Linked DNA regions of Nisaea sediminum. The protein of the gene in region 2 interacts with the protein of the main gene of each other region in a pairwise test. Links are inferred from orthologs where the notes say so. Each region holds a gene or a part of one and is shown on either strand. Other genes may lie near its edges. The genes, in order: IG122_RS01680 and IG122_RS00330.

The links.
Region 1: the proteins of IG122_RS00330 (region 2) and IG122_RS01680 interact in binary tests that used the Escherichia coli proteins (3 or more experiments, as listed by UniProt). The link is inferred for Nisaea sediminum from one-to-one orthologs.

What each region holds. Positions count from the first base shown.
Region 1 is NZ_JACZCQ010000001.1:361,025-368,578, reverse strand. Bases 3,039-5,913 are described here. They hold IG122_RS01680 (HesB/IscA family protein), read right to left. Parts: upstream 4,716-5,913; coding sequence 4,362-4,715; downstream 3,039-4,361. Other genes in these bases: IG122_RS01670 (cysteine desulfurase), read right to left, coding at 5,176-5,913; IG122_RS01675 (DUF59 domain-containing protein), read right to left, coding at 4,775-5,158; ppc (phosphoenolpyruvate carboxylase), read right to left, coding at 3,039-4,171. In the rest of the region: IG122_RS01695 (ABCB family ABC transporter ATP-binding protein/permease), read right to left, coding at 1-363; IG122_RS01690 (FecR family protein), read left to right, coding at 668-1,357; more of ppc, read right to left, coding at 1,367-3,038; more of IG122_RS01670, read right to left, coding at 5,914-6,405; Fe-S cluster assembly protein SufD, read right to left, coding at 6,405-7,554. UniProt on the Escherichia coli protein: Is able to transfer iron-sulfur clusters to apo-ferredoxin. Multiple cycles of [2Fe2S] cluster formation and transfer are observed, suggesting that IscA acts catalytically.
Region 2 is NZ_JACZCQ010000001.1:67,248-74,864, reverse strand. The notes cover bases 4,444-7,381. They hold IG122_RS00330 (ferredoxin family 2Fe-2S iron-sulfur cluster binding protein), read right to left. Parts: upstream 6,104-7,381; coding sequence 5,783-6,103; downstream 4,444-5,782. Other genes in these bases: IG122_RS00320 (RrF2 family transcriptional regulator), read right to left, coding at 7,323-7,381; IG122_RS00325 (cysteine desulfurase family protein), read right to left, coding at 6,129-7,250; tenA (thiaminase II), read right to left, coding at 5,094-5,786; IG122_RS00340 (methyl-accepting chemotaxis protein), read right to left, coding at 4,444-4,975. Outside these bases: IG122_RS00365 (hypothetical protein), read left to right, coding at 1-608; IG122_RS00355 (YqaA family protein), read left to right, coding at 901-1,521; tRNA 2-thiouridine(34) synthase MnmA, read right to left, coding at 1,528-2,703; IG122_RS00345 (methyltransferase domain-containing protein), read right to left, coding at 2,773-3,504; more of IG122_RS00340, read right to left, coding at 3,656-4,443; more of IG122_RS00320, read right to left, coding at 7,382-7,617. UniProt on the Escherichia coli protein: Ferredoxin are iron-sulfur proteins that transfer electrons in a wide variety of metabolic reactions. Although the function of this ferredoxin is unknown it is probable that it has a role as a cellular electron transfer protein.

The DNA.
Region 1 (7,554 bases), 300 kb from region 2 along the record:
GGTCTTCAGCGCCGCCATTCGGATCGCCCGCTGGGCGACGCGCGCGAAGAAGAACTCGCGAAGCTGGGCGAAAGCCTGCTGCCCCAGCCGCGTCAGGCCGTAGGCGACGATGATCCAGATCAGGACAGTGAAGTCGAACTTGTCGCCGCCGGAAATCAGGTCGACGGCGTCCTTGTAGAGGATCGGGACATAGACCGACGCGCCCTTGGCCAGTGCCAGACAGAGCAATGCGATCACCACGCGCGCGCGCATCTCGAACTGCCCTTTCGGCCAGAGATATGGCAAGAGCGTCTTCACCGTCTGGATATCGGCCGTCGCGGGAGCGTCGGATTCGGTGAGGTTCGCGGTCGGGCGGCGGGGCATGAATTTTCCTAACTGGCGGATTGGAACGGCATACCGCTTGGTTATATGTTCGATAAATATCGAACTAATCAACCTTTGTGCAAGTCCAGTGGCTCCGGCAAGCTCGGTATCGGTGGCGCAGGTTCGACATGCCGTCGACGGCATGGGCTGACCGGCTGAACCGCTTCCGATGCCGGCGGCGTAGATGTCGTGTCAGGATTTAGGCGGCACGAGCCCCAAATAGACCCCATTCAGACGACAAAAAGGCACCGCTCCTCCGCGGCATCCCGCCAGGCGGTCGGGACATGCCATATCCGGGGGGGATATGAAACAGCTCATGATAATGCTGGCGCTGGTCTGCAGCCTGATGCAGGCGGCGAGCGCTCACGCCGAGGTCGGTACCGTCAGCCTGGTCAAGGTCTGGGGATACAAACAGCAACCAAGCGCAACGAAATGGGAAGCGCTCTATCGCCGCGACCCAGTTGAAATGAACCAGCGGCTGCGTACACCGGACGGCGGTGCGCTCCATGTCCGTTTTATTGACGATACCGAATTGCGCCTCGGATCCGCGGCGGAAGTCACGGTCGACCGCTTTGTCTTTGACCCGGTTTCCGGCGCTGGCAATCTGCAGGCGGAAGTAAGTCGGGGGCTGATGCGCTTCATCACCGGACGCATGAAGAAAGACGGAGTCCGGATCGGGACCCCGACAGCGATTATCGGTATCCGCGGCACGGACTTCACGATCGAAGTCGCCGAGGATGGTACGACGACGGTCGCGGTCCACGAAGGCGAGGTCGTGATCATGCCGAGGATCGGCGGCGGAAGCGAATCCGTGCCGGCAGGACAGAACGCCCGGGTCGCCTCGAACACATCGGTGGTGGAAATGGGCGTAAAGCCCCCTGCTCCGGATATCGGTCTTGAAAAAGGGGCTGGGCTGGACGGCCCCGCCGGCGGTGGCGGCGGAGGTGGAGACGGAAACGATAGCGGCGGTGACGGGAGCGGCGGCGGGTGCTAACCGGGCAACCTAACCGCTGTTGCGCAAACCGGCCGAAATGCCGTTGATCGTGAGCTGGACGCCCCGGAGGACTTTCGGATTGTCCGGCTCGCGGCGGTAATGACGCAGCAGGTTGACCTGCAGGTGGTTGAGCGGATCGAGATAGGGAAAACGGTTCGAGATCGAGCGCGAAAGCAGCGGGTTGTTCTCCAGGAGAGAACTGGCCCCGGTGATTTCGAACAGTGCCTCCACCGAGGCTTGCCGCTCATCCCTGATCCTGTGGAAGATCGTCTCGCGCAGCTCCTTGTCCTCGACCAGCTCGGCGTAGCGCGAGGCGATCGCCATGTTCGTCTTGGCCAGCACCATCGCCATGTTCGAGAGCTGTCCCTCGAAGAACGGCCAGTCACGATACATCGCGCGCAACTGCTCAAGACCGGTCGTCGGATTATCTGCAAGCCACGCTTTCACGGCACTGCCGAACCCGTACCAACCCGGCAGCATGAGTCGACACTGGGACCAGCTGAAAACCCACGGAATGGCACGCAGGTCGGAGATCTTCCCGAGCTTCTTCCGCGACGCCGGACGCGAGCCGATATTCAGCGTCGCGATCTCGTTGATGACGGTCGAGCCCCAGAAATACTCGTCGAACCTCGGCGTCTCGTAGACCAGCGCGCGGTAGGCTTTGAACGCTTCCGCCGAGAGCGCTTCCATGGTCTCGAGATAGGCTGGCGGAATGTCGTCGCGCTCGGGCCGCAACAGCGAGGCCTCGAGGCAGGCGGCGGCGAGGATTTCGAGGTTGCGACGGCCGAGATCCGGGTTGGTGTATTTGCTCGAGATGATCTCGCCCTGCTCGGTCAGCCGGATCTGTCCGTCCACAGCGCCGGCCGGCTGGGCGAGGATCGCCTCGAAGCTCGGGCCGCCGCCGCGACCGACTGTCCCGCCCCGGCCATGGAACAGACGTAGCCGGACGCCGTGTTTCCGGAACAGCTCGATCAGCGCGATCTCCGCCTTGTAGAGCTCCCAGCCGGATGTGAGATACCCACCGTCCTTGTTGCTGTCGGAATAGCCGAGCATCACCTCTTGTGTGCCGCCGAGACTGTCGACCAGCGCCCGGTAGGCCGGGATCGCAAGCAGCCGGTCCATGATTCCGACGCAGTTGCGCAGGTCCTCGATGGTCTCGAACAGAGGCACGACATTCACCCGGCTCCCGCCGTCGGACGTGACCAGCCCGACCTCCTTAAGAAGGATCGCGAGCTCGAGCAGGTCGGAGACGCTCTGGGTGTTCGAGATGATCGAGGTCGCGATGGCCCTCTGCCCATAGCGCCGGTGCGCCGCGGCGGCGGTGCGGAAGATCGCGAGTTCCTTCTCGGTCTCCTCGGCATAAGCCTCGAACGGCCGCACCAAAGGACGCGAATTGGCGAGTTCCGCTGAAAGCAGCTCGATCCGGGCCTCCTCGTCGAGCGTGGCATAATCCTCCGCGGCGCCAACGGCACACAGCAGATCGGCCATCGTCTTCGCATGCACCTCGGAGTTCTGCCGCATGTCGAGGCTCGCGAGATGGAAGCCGAAACAATCGACCGCGCGGCGCAGCCGGCGGAGGCGGCCTTCGGTCAGCAGGCGGGAGCCGTTCTCGACCAGAGAGTCGTGGATGACTTCCAGATCCGCGAGAAGTTCCTCCGGAAGGGCGTAACCGTTCCTTTCGTCCGAGGTCCTGCCATGCACCGGCATCGGCTCCCGCGGCAGAGGCTTCAATACCGCTCCCAAAGTCGCATCGAGCCGCGCACGCATGCCCGAGAGTGCGCGCCTGTAAGGCTCGACCGCAGTGTGCTGCGAGGTATCCGCAGCCGCATCCGCAAGCTCGGTCAGCTTCGCAGAGGCCGAGACGATGCGGAGCGAGAGCGAGAGCTCGTCCTCCAGCTTCTCCAGCTCCGAGAGATAGAAGCGCAGCACCCTCTCGCTCTGCATCTGAAGGGTGCGCTCCATGACCTCCGCGGTCACGAAAGGATTGCCATCCCGGTCGCCACCAATCCAACTGCCGATCCGGAGAAAAGAGGCAAGATCGATCTTCGCGCCCTCTCCGGCCATCGCGGCGATCCTGTCCTCAAGTCGGCAATAAAGCCGCGGAAGCTCCCGGAAAAAGGTGTAGTCATAATAAGTCAGCCCGTTCTCGACCTCGTCTTCAACCGTCAGGCGGGTCTGGCGCAGCAGATTGGTCTGCCAGAGAGTGAGGATGGCGCGGAGCAGCTTGTCGTCGATATCCGCCGCCTCTTCCGGGGTCCACAGTCCCCGTTCCCGCTTGGAGATCAGGTCCGCAACCGCCATCTCGCGACGCATCGTGCTCTTGCGCCGGACCTCGGTCGGATGTGCCGTCAGGACCGGGCTAACAAGCGCTTCCGCGAAAAAACGTTCCAGGTCGGTCGCTGAAAATCCTGCCTCCTCAGCCGCGCCAAGTGCCGCTTCGATGCTTCCGCGTTTCGCGGCCGAGCCCTGAATGTCATGCGCCCGGGTGCGACGAATATGGTGCTGGTCCTCGGCAATGTTGGCGAGGTGCGAGAAATAGCTGAAGGCACGGATCACCTGCACCGACTGGTCTGGACTGAGACGTGCGAGCAGTTCTTCCAACTCAAGCTTGGCCTGCAGCTCGTCATCGCGGTGAAAGCGGATGGATATCTGCCGGATCTTCTCGATGACATCGAAGATCCCCTGACCTTCCTGTTCCCGCACGGTGTCGCCGAGCAGACGCCCGAGCAACCGGATATCCTCGCGCAGGGGAGCATCCTTCGAGTCTTCGGCGACTTGATCGCCGGCGGAGTCCAGGTGGCTTTCGTCCGGCATCTTTCCCTCGCTTCCTCGAACGGGCGCCTTTTTCGGCCGGCGCGGGGCCAGACTGCATCGACTGCTGTTCGCAGGTGCAGCATTCCCACAACAGGGAAGGACGATCTGACACGTCGGTCAAGAACGAACGCGATCAGCTGGCCCATGGAGGGCGGCCAACGCTACTCTTGTAGGCCGGGAAATCGGCGGATCAGGAGGCGACGTTGAAGCTCTCGCCGCAGCCGCAGCGGCTGGTTTCGTTCGGGTTCTTGAAGACGAAGCCCGAATAATACTTGTCCTGCTGGAAATCCATCTCGGAGCCGAGGATGAACATGACCGAGGCCGGGTCGACGAAGATCGTCACGCCCTTGTCCTCGACCACATCCTCGAATTTCTTCCGCTCCTTGGCGTATTCGACGAAGTAGCTGAGACCGGAGCAGCCCTTCGCCTTCACGCCGACGCGCAGCCCGAGAACGCCGTCCTCGGGATTGGCAGCCATCAGGTCCTTGACCCTGCCGGCGGCGGCGTCTGTCAATGTTATCGGGGCTTTACCGGGTTGAAACATGATGTCTCTGTCCTCTGATGAGCCTGCCCTTTTAATATAATGATGAGGCAGATCAGTTTCTAGAACATGTTGAGGGCGAGGCGCGCTTCGTCGCTCATCCGTTCCGGGTTCCACGGCGGATCCCAGGTCAGTTCCACCTGCACGCGCCCGACGCCCTCCACGGAGGCGGCCTTCTCGGCGACGTCGATCGGAAGCTGTCCCGCCACCGGGCAGGCCGGTGCCGTCAGGGACATTACGATCCGGACGTCTCCGTTCTCCGCGATGGCGATCTCGTAGATCAGGCCGAGCTCATAGATGTCGACCGGGATTTCCGGGTCGTAGACCTCTTTGAGGGCGAGCGCGATGGCGTCTTCCTTGGCGACCTCGACGCCGTCGGCGAGAGGTTCGCCGCGTTCGGCGACGATGCCTTCTTCCGGCGGCGGAAGGTCGAGGAAGTCGTGCATACCAGGGCCTCCGTGCATCATGCGAAGATCTCCCTCACCTTTTCGAGGCTGTCGGCGAGCGCGTCGATATCCTTGCGCGTGTTGTACATGCCGAGGCTGGCGCGGGCCATCGCCGGCACGTCGAAACGGTCCATCAGCGGCTGGGCGCAATGGTGCCCGGCACGAACCGCGACACCGGCCTGATCGATGATCGTCGAGATGTCGTGCGGGTGCGCGCAATCCATGACGAAAGACAGGACGCTCGCCTTGCCGGGTGCGGTGCCGATCAGCCTGAGGCCCTCGACGGAGGCGAGACGCTGGGTCGCATATTTCAGCACGTCTGTCTCATGGGCGCCGATCGCGGCCATGCCGATCTTCTCGACATAATCGACGGCGGCTCCGAGACCGACCGCCTGGACGATCGGCGGGGTCCCCGCCTCGAATTTGTGCGGCAGGTCGGCCCAGGTCGATTTCTCGAAGGTCACGGTGTTGATCATGTCGCCGCCGCCCTGCACCGGCGGCATCTTCTCCAGCAGCTCTTCCTTGCCGTAGAGAATGCCGATCCCGGTCGGGCCGTAGAGCTTGTGGCCGGAGAAGGCGTAGAAGTCGCAGTCGAGGTCCTGAACGTCGACCGGCATGTGGGTGACGCCTTGGGCGCCGTCGACCACGAGCACCGCGCCGGCCCTGTGCGCCAGCGCCGCGATCTCCTTCACCGGCAGCACCGTGCCGAGCACGTTCGAGACATGCGGGACCGAGATGATCTTCGTCTTCTCGGTGATCAGCGCCTCGAGATCGGCGATGTGGAAGGCGCCCTCGTCGTCGACGTCGACGACCTTCAGCACCAGGCCCTTCTCATCGCGGACCATCTGCCACGGCACGATATTGGAATGGTGCTCCATCGTCGTGATGATGATCTCGTCGCCCTTCTCCAGAAAGGCGCGGGCATAGGAATGCGCCACGAGATTGAGCGCGTCCGTCGTGCCGCGGGTGTAGATCACCTCGTGGCTGTGCCGGGCATTGATGAAACGCTGAACCTTCTCGCGCGCACCCTCGTAGCGCGCGGTCGCCAACTCGCTCAGGTAATGCAGGCCGCGATGCACGTTAGCATACTCGGCCTCGTACATCCGCGTCACCGCCTCGATCACCTGGCGCGGCTTCTGCGCCGATGCGGCGGAATCCAGGAAGACCAGCGGCTTGCCGCGGACTTCAGTCGAAAGGATCGGGAAGTCCCGGCGGATCGCCTCGACGTCGTAGGCCAACTCATTCATCACGCGGCTTCCTCCCGTGCGATCCGCGCGGCCAGCCAATCGGAGATCTTCTCGCCGAAGGCCCGCGCGACCCTGTCGACCCGGATCTCGTCCAGCGCGTCCCGAAGGTAGGCCTCGATCAGCATGTTGCGCGCATCATGCTCGCTGATGCCGCGGGCCTTCAGATAGAAGAGCTGTTCGGCATCGAGTTCACCGACGGTCGCGCCGTGGCTGCATTTCACGTCGTCGGCGTAGATCTCGAGCTCCGGCTTGCTGTCGATCTCCGCCTTGCGGGAGAGCAGCAGAGCACGGTTCATCTGGTAGCCGTCGGTCTTCTGCGCCGGACGCTGTACCAGGATCTTGCCCTGGAAGACGCCGCGGCCGTTCTCGTCCAGCACGCCCTTGTAGATCTCGCGCGACTCGCTGTTCGGCTTCGCATGCTCGATGAAGGTGGTGTTGTCGAGATGCTGGTTCGCGGCCGCCATGTAGACACCGTTCACCGCGTAGAGGATCTCCGAGCCGTCGAGCTTGCTGCGGATCTCGTTGCGCGCCAGTTTCGCCCCGCAGGAGAGTGCGAAATTGTCGTAGACCGTCTTCTCGCCGCAAAGCACGTGGGTCATGGCGACGTGATAGGCGTCGCGGGACTCGTTCTGCAGCTTGTAGTGATGGAAGACCGCCTCGTCCTCGACCGTCACATGGGTGACCGAATTGGAGAAGTAGCCGCCCTCGCCGACATGGCTCTCGACCAGCGTGGCCTTGGCGTTCGGGCCGACCCAGATGACGTTGCGCGGGGCGAAGGCCGTGTTTCCGGTCCCGATCGAGATGATGTGGATCGGTTTTGCAATGTCGGCATCCCTCGCGATCTCGATCAGCACGCCGCCGGTGATGCCGGCCGTGCTGAGCGCCGCAAGCGGGAGCCCGTCGATCATGCTCTCGTCCTGAAGGGTGCTTATGGTCACGCCGTCCTTGAATTGCAGCGCGTCTGCGAGCGGCGTGATCAGAAGGCCTGCCGGCAGTTTGTCGAGCCCGGACCGGCTTTCGTCCAGACGGCCGTTCACCAGGACGATCTCGATACCCTCGATCCCTGCGATGCTGTCCCGCGGGATCTCCACCGCCTCGGCCTTCTTGGCCGGTGCAGTGAACTCAAGGCCGCCGAGGCTGCGCAGGCTG
Region 2 (7,617 bases):
CCAATCCGAGCATCGCCGCAGGACCTCCCGCTCTCTATGTTTTTTCCGATCCGACCGAAATCGCGACCTGGCCACAAAGCTCGAATTGCGGAAGCAGCCCTGAGCTGAACTGGTACAGCGCCTTCGCCGGAGCGAGGACCACGGAGTGCAACCTTGTTCCGGCCGATCTGGGCAATCAGTCAAGCTCGAATATTATTGGTGGACTTACCGGATTAATCGATAACCCGCCAAGTTCCGCTTCCACATTGTTCAGCTATTCCAAGACCGGCACGAAATCGACCACGAATACGGTCTCAGTCGGCGGTAAGGTCAGTATCGGCGTGTTCCACTCAAGCGAGAAAAGCACTTTTGAGATCGAGCATTCGATCACTCAGACGCAGGATCTGGGCTGGCAATGGAGCGCTCAACTCGGCAATTTCACGCAAATTCACGAAGGGTCCGAAGTTCCTGACGGGCAAACCGCGTTTGCTCAGGTGAACGAGAACGTATTGCTTTTTGGCTTCGGAAACCAGACCCCGACACTGCAGATCTTGCCGGCAGTCCTTAGCAAACAGAAACCCTGGGTCGTCGGTTATGAAGTGACCCAGACGACCGCAACAGATTCTTGAGCCTTACGCACGAGAGAAGCGCTTATCCAGAAGCGGCGTTCCCGCCCACGAACGTCGCCCCCTCCGGGGGAGCCAGTATTCCGATTTGCTCTGATGGGATATTTGGTGCCCCCGGGGAGACTTGAACTCCCACTCCGTTGCCGGAAACAGATTTTGAGTCTGCCGCGTCTACCGATTCCGCCACAGGGGCCCCGCCTCGGCGAGGAGCGCGCATCATAGCCAAACAGCTTGCCCGGTCAATCGCCAAGCGGCGGCCTTGCGCGCTGCCGCCGGCGGCTGATAAAGCGGAGCGGTGACGCGCCCGATCAGGCTTCAGGACAGGCAGGACGACATGCTGCAAGCGACCTACGACCGGCTGATGCGGGCCGCCGCCCACCGGCACGCCAATTACTGGCTGGCGCTGATTTCCTTCATCGAAAGCTCGGTCTTCCCGATCCCGCCGGACACCATGCTGATCCCGATGGTGCTGGCGGACCGAAGGAACGCCTGGCGCGCCGCCGGAATCTGTACCGCCGCTTCTGTGATCGGCGGATTGGCCGGCTACGCCATCGGCGCGCTGCTCTACGAAACCGTCGGCCTGCCGCTGCTGGAGTTCTACGGCTATGCGGAAAAGTTCGCCGCCTTCACCGCGCAGTACAACGAATGGGGCGCCTGGATCGTCTTTGGCGCGGGGATCACGCCGTTCCCTTACAAGGTGATCACAATCGCCAGCGGAGTCACCCATCTCGATCTCGCGATCTTTGTCATCGCCTCCGTCCTGGCGCGCGGCATCCGCTTCTATCTCGTCGCGGCGCTCTGCTGGCGCTTCGGGCCGGCGGTGCAGAAGACGATCGAGAAGAACCTGGGTCTCTGGACCACCGCGGCCTTCCTGCTGCTGATCGGCGGTTTCGCACTGGTGAAGTTTCTCGGATAGGCGGGATCAGGCCGCTTCGGCGCGTTCTTCCGTGCCGGTGATCCAGCCGCCGCCAAGCACTCGCGTCGAGTCGCCCGGCGCGTAGAACACCGCTGCCTGGCCGCGCGCGATCCCGTGCTGCGGGGTATCGAGCACCACCCGCCCCGATCCGTCCGGATTGCTGTAGAGCGTGGCTCCCGCCGGCCTGGAGGCCGAACGCAGCTTGACCTCGATGGACACGCCCTCGTCACCGGGCAATGCGTCGCCGAGCCAGTTCAGCTCGCCGACGAAGACCGTGTCCCGTCCCAGCGCAGCGCGCGGGCCGACGATGACTTTCCGTGCCGAGGGGTCGAGCCGCACGACATAGAGCGCCTCGGTATCCGCATTGCCGTCCTCGTCCCGGCGCCCGCCGATGCCGAGGCCTTTGCGCTGGCCGACCGTGTAATGAATGATCCCGTCATGCCGTCCGAGCACGGTGCCGTCGACATGCACGATCTCGCCCGGCTCCGCCGCGCCGGGACGCAGCTTCTCGACCAGTTCGGCATAGCGGCCGTTCGGCACGAAGCAGATGTCCTGGCTGTCCGGCTTGTCGGCGATGGCGAGACCGAAGCGCCGCGCATGCTCGCGGGTCTCCTCCTTCTCCATCCCGCCGAGTGGGAAACGGAGAAAATCGAGCTGCGCGCGCGTGGTAGCGAAGAGGAAGTAGCTCTGATCCTTCTGCGGATCGATCGCCCGGTGCAGTTCCGCGCCTTCCGGCCCCTCTTCCCGGCGCACGTAATGGCCGGTGCAGAGCACGTCCGCCTGCAGATCCTTCGCGGTCGCCAGAAGATCGCGGAACTTGACCGTCTGATTGCAGCGCACGCAGGGGATCGGCGTCTCGCCGCGCAGATAGCTGTCGGCGAAGTCGTCGATCACTTCCTGCCGGAACCGGCTCTCGTAATCGAGCACGTAATGCGGAAAGCCGAGCTTGTCAGCCACGTTGCGGGCATCGTGGATGTCGAGCCCGGCGCAGCAGGCGCCCTTCTTGGCGAGCGCCGCACCATGGTCGTAGAGCTGCAGGGTAATGCCGACCACGTCATAGCCCTGCTCGGCCATCAGCGCCGCGGTCACGGAACTGTCGACACCGCCGGACATGGCGACGACGACCCGTGTGTCCTTCGGGGCCTTGGCAATACCGAGCGAGTTGAGCTTCGTGGCGGTCATGATGGGCGCAATATAGGAAAAGCCACGCCGGAGACAAGAAATCTCGATGCATGGCTCCCCGTCACATATCTAGGGACCACCATACATTCGCTGCCGCGGCCAGGTGATCTCCTTCTCCTCGACCTTCAGGGCAATAACATCCAGAAGGACCGGACCGGCAGGCAGATCGTCCAGCACGTCGAACGTCATCCGGTCGTGCTCGGTCGCATTCCAGTCATCGTCAAAACTGACCTGCACTATCTTCAGGGTCAGGAACCCGTTTCGCTCATAGTAATCGAGGAAGAAGGTCGGGGAGAACGAATAGAATCCGTGATTGATATAGCTCCCGGGCACCAGATGGAAGATTCCGCCGCCGACCTTGAGAGCGCTGGAGGAATTCTTCATGCATTGCGCCACGTTGAAGCAATGCTCTGTCGTCCCGGGATCGATCACCAGATCAAATTGACCGACAAGTGACTCCGGAAGCGGCTCGTTGAGGTCGACCACCATATCGGTCGTGGGGAACTGCTGGATATCGATCGCCAGAAAATCTGATCCAAACTCTGCGAACAGATCCTTGGCATCGGGGACATATCCCTGCAGATGATGTTGCTTGTGGGCCCGCGCGATATGCTCCGCGTTTTCCCGGAGCGATACCCGGGACGTCGCTTCCTCGCCGATCAGGGCAACCAGTTGCGGACGGCTGATCAGAAGGTCCGGATATCCGAGGCTAAGCGTTCTGAAAGTTCCGCCTTGAGACCGCTTTTTCAGATTCTCGATAAGCCACGCGATCTGGCCGATTTCCCATACATTCAAGCCCACGGATCGACAGCCCCCTCCGAATCAGTCTTGTCAGGGAAAACAAGCGTAGCACAGGCGACGCAGGCCGGAGAATACATACCCACAATCGCGAACCGTCAACCCGTCCGATTCATGGCGCCCGTTCCAATATGGGGCGGCTTTCTTCATCCGCTCAGATGCGGTTGATGTTGGACAGGAAGGCCTGAACCTTTTCGAACAGCATCCGGGCGCGCTCGTCCAACTTCTCCGAAGCCGCAGCCATCCGGTCCGCGACCTGAAGCGTTTCGGACGACGATTTTCCGAGGCTCGCTGCGACATTGTTGACCTCGTGGGCACTGTCCGTCGCTTGCCGCGTGTTCATCGCGACCTGTCTCGTGTGATCGTGCTGCTCGCTCATCGTGTCGGAGACTTCGCGGCTGTTCTGCTCCATCCGGTCGATGGTGTCGCTGAGTTCCCGGATGATGCCGACGATATTCCGCGTGTTGTCCTGATTTTCGAGAATGTGGTTCTCGATCTCGCCGGTCGCACTGGAGGTTTGATTTGCCAGGTTCTTGACCTCGTTCGCGACCACCGCGAAGCCTTTGCCCGCCTCGCCGGCGCGTGCCGCCTCGATGGTCGCATTCAGCGCCAGGAGGTTCGTCTGCTCCGCGATATCGCGGATCAGACCGACCACCTCGCCGATCTTCTGGGAATTGTGCTCGAGAGTCGCGATGGCCTCGTCGGCGCTACGCGCCTTCTCGACCGCCTGGGCGGCGATCCGGCTTGAGGTCTGCACGCTCTCGACGACCCGCTGGATCGAACGGGAGAGTTCATCCGCCGCCTGACTGACCATTTCGACGCTCTGGGTCGCCGTACCGGCGGAGGCCTCGAGCTGCCCGGACTGGCTCTGATTGGTTCCCGCCACTTGGTCGAGACTCTTCGCCGTCTCTTTCAGGTCGGCGACAGAAGACGTCAGATCGTCCATGAAGGCCTTGATCACCGCCTCGAACTCGTCGGTCAGTCTGGATACCTGCTGATATTTCTCGAGCTCCGCTTGCTGCAGGCGCTCCTTTTCGGCGCGGGCTTCGCTCTCGCGGATGATGTTCTGCTTGAAGACGAGCATGGCACGCGCCAGCTCGCCGATTTCATCCTTCCGGTCAGTATGTTCGACCTCGACATCTGTACCGCCGCCCGCCAGCACCGACGTCGTCGAGGTCAGGGAGGTCAGGGGATTTGTTATCCGGAAGAAATAGACCCAGACCGTTACCGCGACACCGAAGACCATCAGCGGCGGCACCCCCCAGAAGGCGAGCGCAATGACCTCTCGGAGGTCGGAAATCTGCTGTCCGAGGAGAGCCGATGCTTCCGAATCGGTTTTCAGGCTCGCCCATGTGTCCTGGAGAGACCCGATTTCGGCATGCAAAGCAACCACTGCCGCGACGAGAACCACTCCGAATGCCACCAAGCCGCAGATCACCAGCCAGGCGATATGCTTGATCCGGATTTCCACCATAAAACCCGCCTTAAGCTATTGATCTAAATTATATTTTTGAGCATACAGCCTACTCTTTACGGTAGAGCGACGCCATTACATTCAGAAAGCGCGTGTATTTTCCATACAACGAAAATGGTTAACCCGCTACCGCATCAAGCCCCATTTGCCAGAAATCGCGTTCGAGAACGGTGGCGGCCTCAAAGGTCTTCGCCAGTTCGGCAAAGCGGGCCTCACCGCCTCGCCGCGCGGCGAGATCCTCGATATGCGCCGCCGCGCCGCGGGCGAGGTCGAGATACTCCTCATCCGAATACATCTCGATCCAGGCAAGATAGGGATTGCCTTCCCGCCTCGTCAACGGGTCGTTGGCAAGCCGCTGCCCGATCACGCCGTAGCCGACGACGCAGGGCGCAAGCGCCGCATGCAGATCGAGCACGTCGCCCGCCATGCCGCGCTCCAGCACGTAGCGGGTATAGGCCATGCACGCGGGATCTTCGGGAAGCGCCGCCATCTCCACCTCGGAGAGCCCCCAGCCGGCGCAGTATTTGACGTGCAACTCCATCTCGACGTCGAGAATGCCGCTGATCACGGCGGAGGCCGCGCGCATGTCCTCGAGCCGCTCGGACTTGTAGACGGCGAGCCCATAAGCGCGGGCGAAATGGATCAGAAAGAGATAGTCTTGGCCGAGATAGTGCCGGAAGGCCGCTTCCGGCAGCGTGCCGTCCGCCATGCCGGCGACGAAGCGGTGTCCGGTATAGGCCGACCAGGCCTCGGGGGCGGAACGGATCAGGCGATCGAGATAACTTCCCTCCTGAATGAGCGCAGCGCTCATGCCGAGCCGTCCGGCGGCAGGGTGACGACGAGCCCGTCGAGTTCCTCGGTAATGCGGATCTGGCAGCCGAGACGGGAGGTGTCGGAGAGATTGAAAGCGAGATCGAGCATGTCTTCCTCGTCGTCGCTCGGCGCCGGCAGCTTGTCGAACCACTCCGCTGCGACATGAACGTGACAGGTGGCGCAGGCGAGGCATCCCTCGCAGGCCCCTTCGATATCCACATCGTTCTCGCGTGCGATCTGCAGCAGCGTGTATCCGAGCGGGGCATCGACTTCCTGCCGGGTGCCGTCGCGGCCGATGAATGTCATGCGGGGCAAGTTTCTCTCCGTTGCTTTCTCGATCTCAGACGGATCGTTCTGTGTCGGCTGACGCGCGGTTGTACAAATCGCACCATGCGTCGACAAGCCTGTCGACATCTTCGTCAATGCTTTCCCAGCCAAGGGAAACGCGGATTGCCGTTTCGGCATCGGCGGAACCCGGGTCCATGGCGTCGAGCACGTGACTGCGGCGGACCTTTCCGGAAGAGCAGGCGGAGCCCGAACTGACCGCGATGCCGGCAAGATCGAGCGCAATCACCTGGGTTTCGCCGCGCACGCCCGAGAGCGAGACGCAGCTCGTGTTCGGCAACCGCGGCGCCGCGGCGGAAAAGATCCGCGCGCCCGGACCCGCGGCCCGGACCGCGGCCTCGAACCGGTCACGCAGGGCGGCGACGCGATCCCAATCGGCAAGCGTTTCACGGGCGGCTCCGGCTGCCGCGCCGAACCCGACGATTCCGATCTTGTTCTCGGTTCCCGAGCGGCGCCCCTTTTCCTGTCCGCCGCCGGTCTGCACCGCCGCAAGATCCAGTCCTTCGCGGACGTAGAGCGCTCCCACTCCCGCGGGCCCGCCAATCTTGTGCGCGGAAAGCGACAGCAGATCGAGGCCGGCGGCGGTGACGTCGAGCGGAAGCTTCCCGGCCGCCTGCACGGCGTCGCTGTGCAGCAGCGCGCCGAACGTGCGCGTGAGGGCGGCGATCTCCTCTATCGGCTGCAGGGCTCCGGTTTCGTTATTGGCCCACTGCACCGAGACGAGTGTCTCACCTCCATCCGCCTCGAGCGCGGAGCGGAGGGCATCGAGATCAAGGATGCCGTTCGCGTCGACGGGAAGCCGGACCGCGTCCGGCACCGCCGCGAGGACCGCTTCATGCTCGACGGCGCTGGTCACGACCCGTCGGCGGCCCGCGCCTTTGAGTGCCAGCGCAGAGGCCTCTGTTCCGCCGCTCGTAAAGACGATGGTTTGCGGCGCAGCGCCGATCAGAGCGGCGACCTGCGCGCGAGCCTTCTCGATCGCGGCCCGCGCGGTCCGCCCCGGCCCATGCACCGAAGACGGATTGCCGACCGAGCGCATCGCTCCCGACATTGCCTCGACGGCAACGTCCCGAAGCGGCGCGGTCGCATTGTAATCGGCATAGACTGTCGCGGGCATGGAGATCCGGATCCCGGTGAAACGCACAGCCGAGATAGGCAGACGAGGCAATCCCGTCAAGAATCTCCGGAGTTAATTGGGTATTCGCCCCGACACAATATCGTCGACCGTGACCTGATCGAGATATCCGAGGACCTGACGCCCGACCTCCTCCCAAAGCGGTTTCGTCGGATCGTCGGCGCATCCCCTCGTCGCGAACATTCCGTCGTCGTCGCTGTTTCCCCGCACCGGCTGCTCGATCGCAGTCATCACCTCGGAGATCTTGATCTGGTCCGGTTCTATTGCAAGCAGATAGCCGCCCCCCGGCCCTCTGACACTGCGCACGAACCGCGCCTTGCGGAGCTGTGCAAACATCTGTTCGAGATAG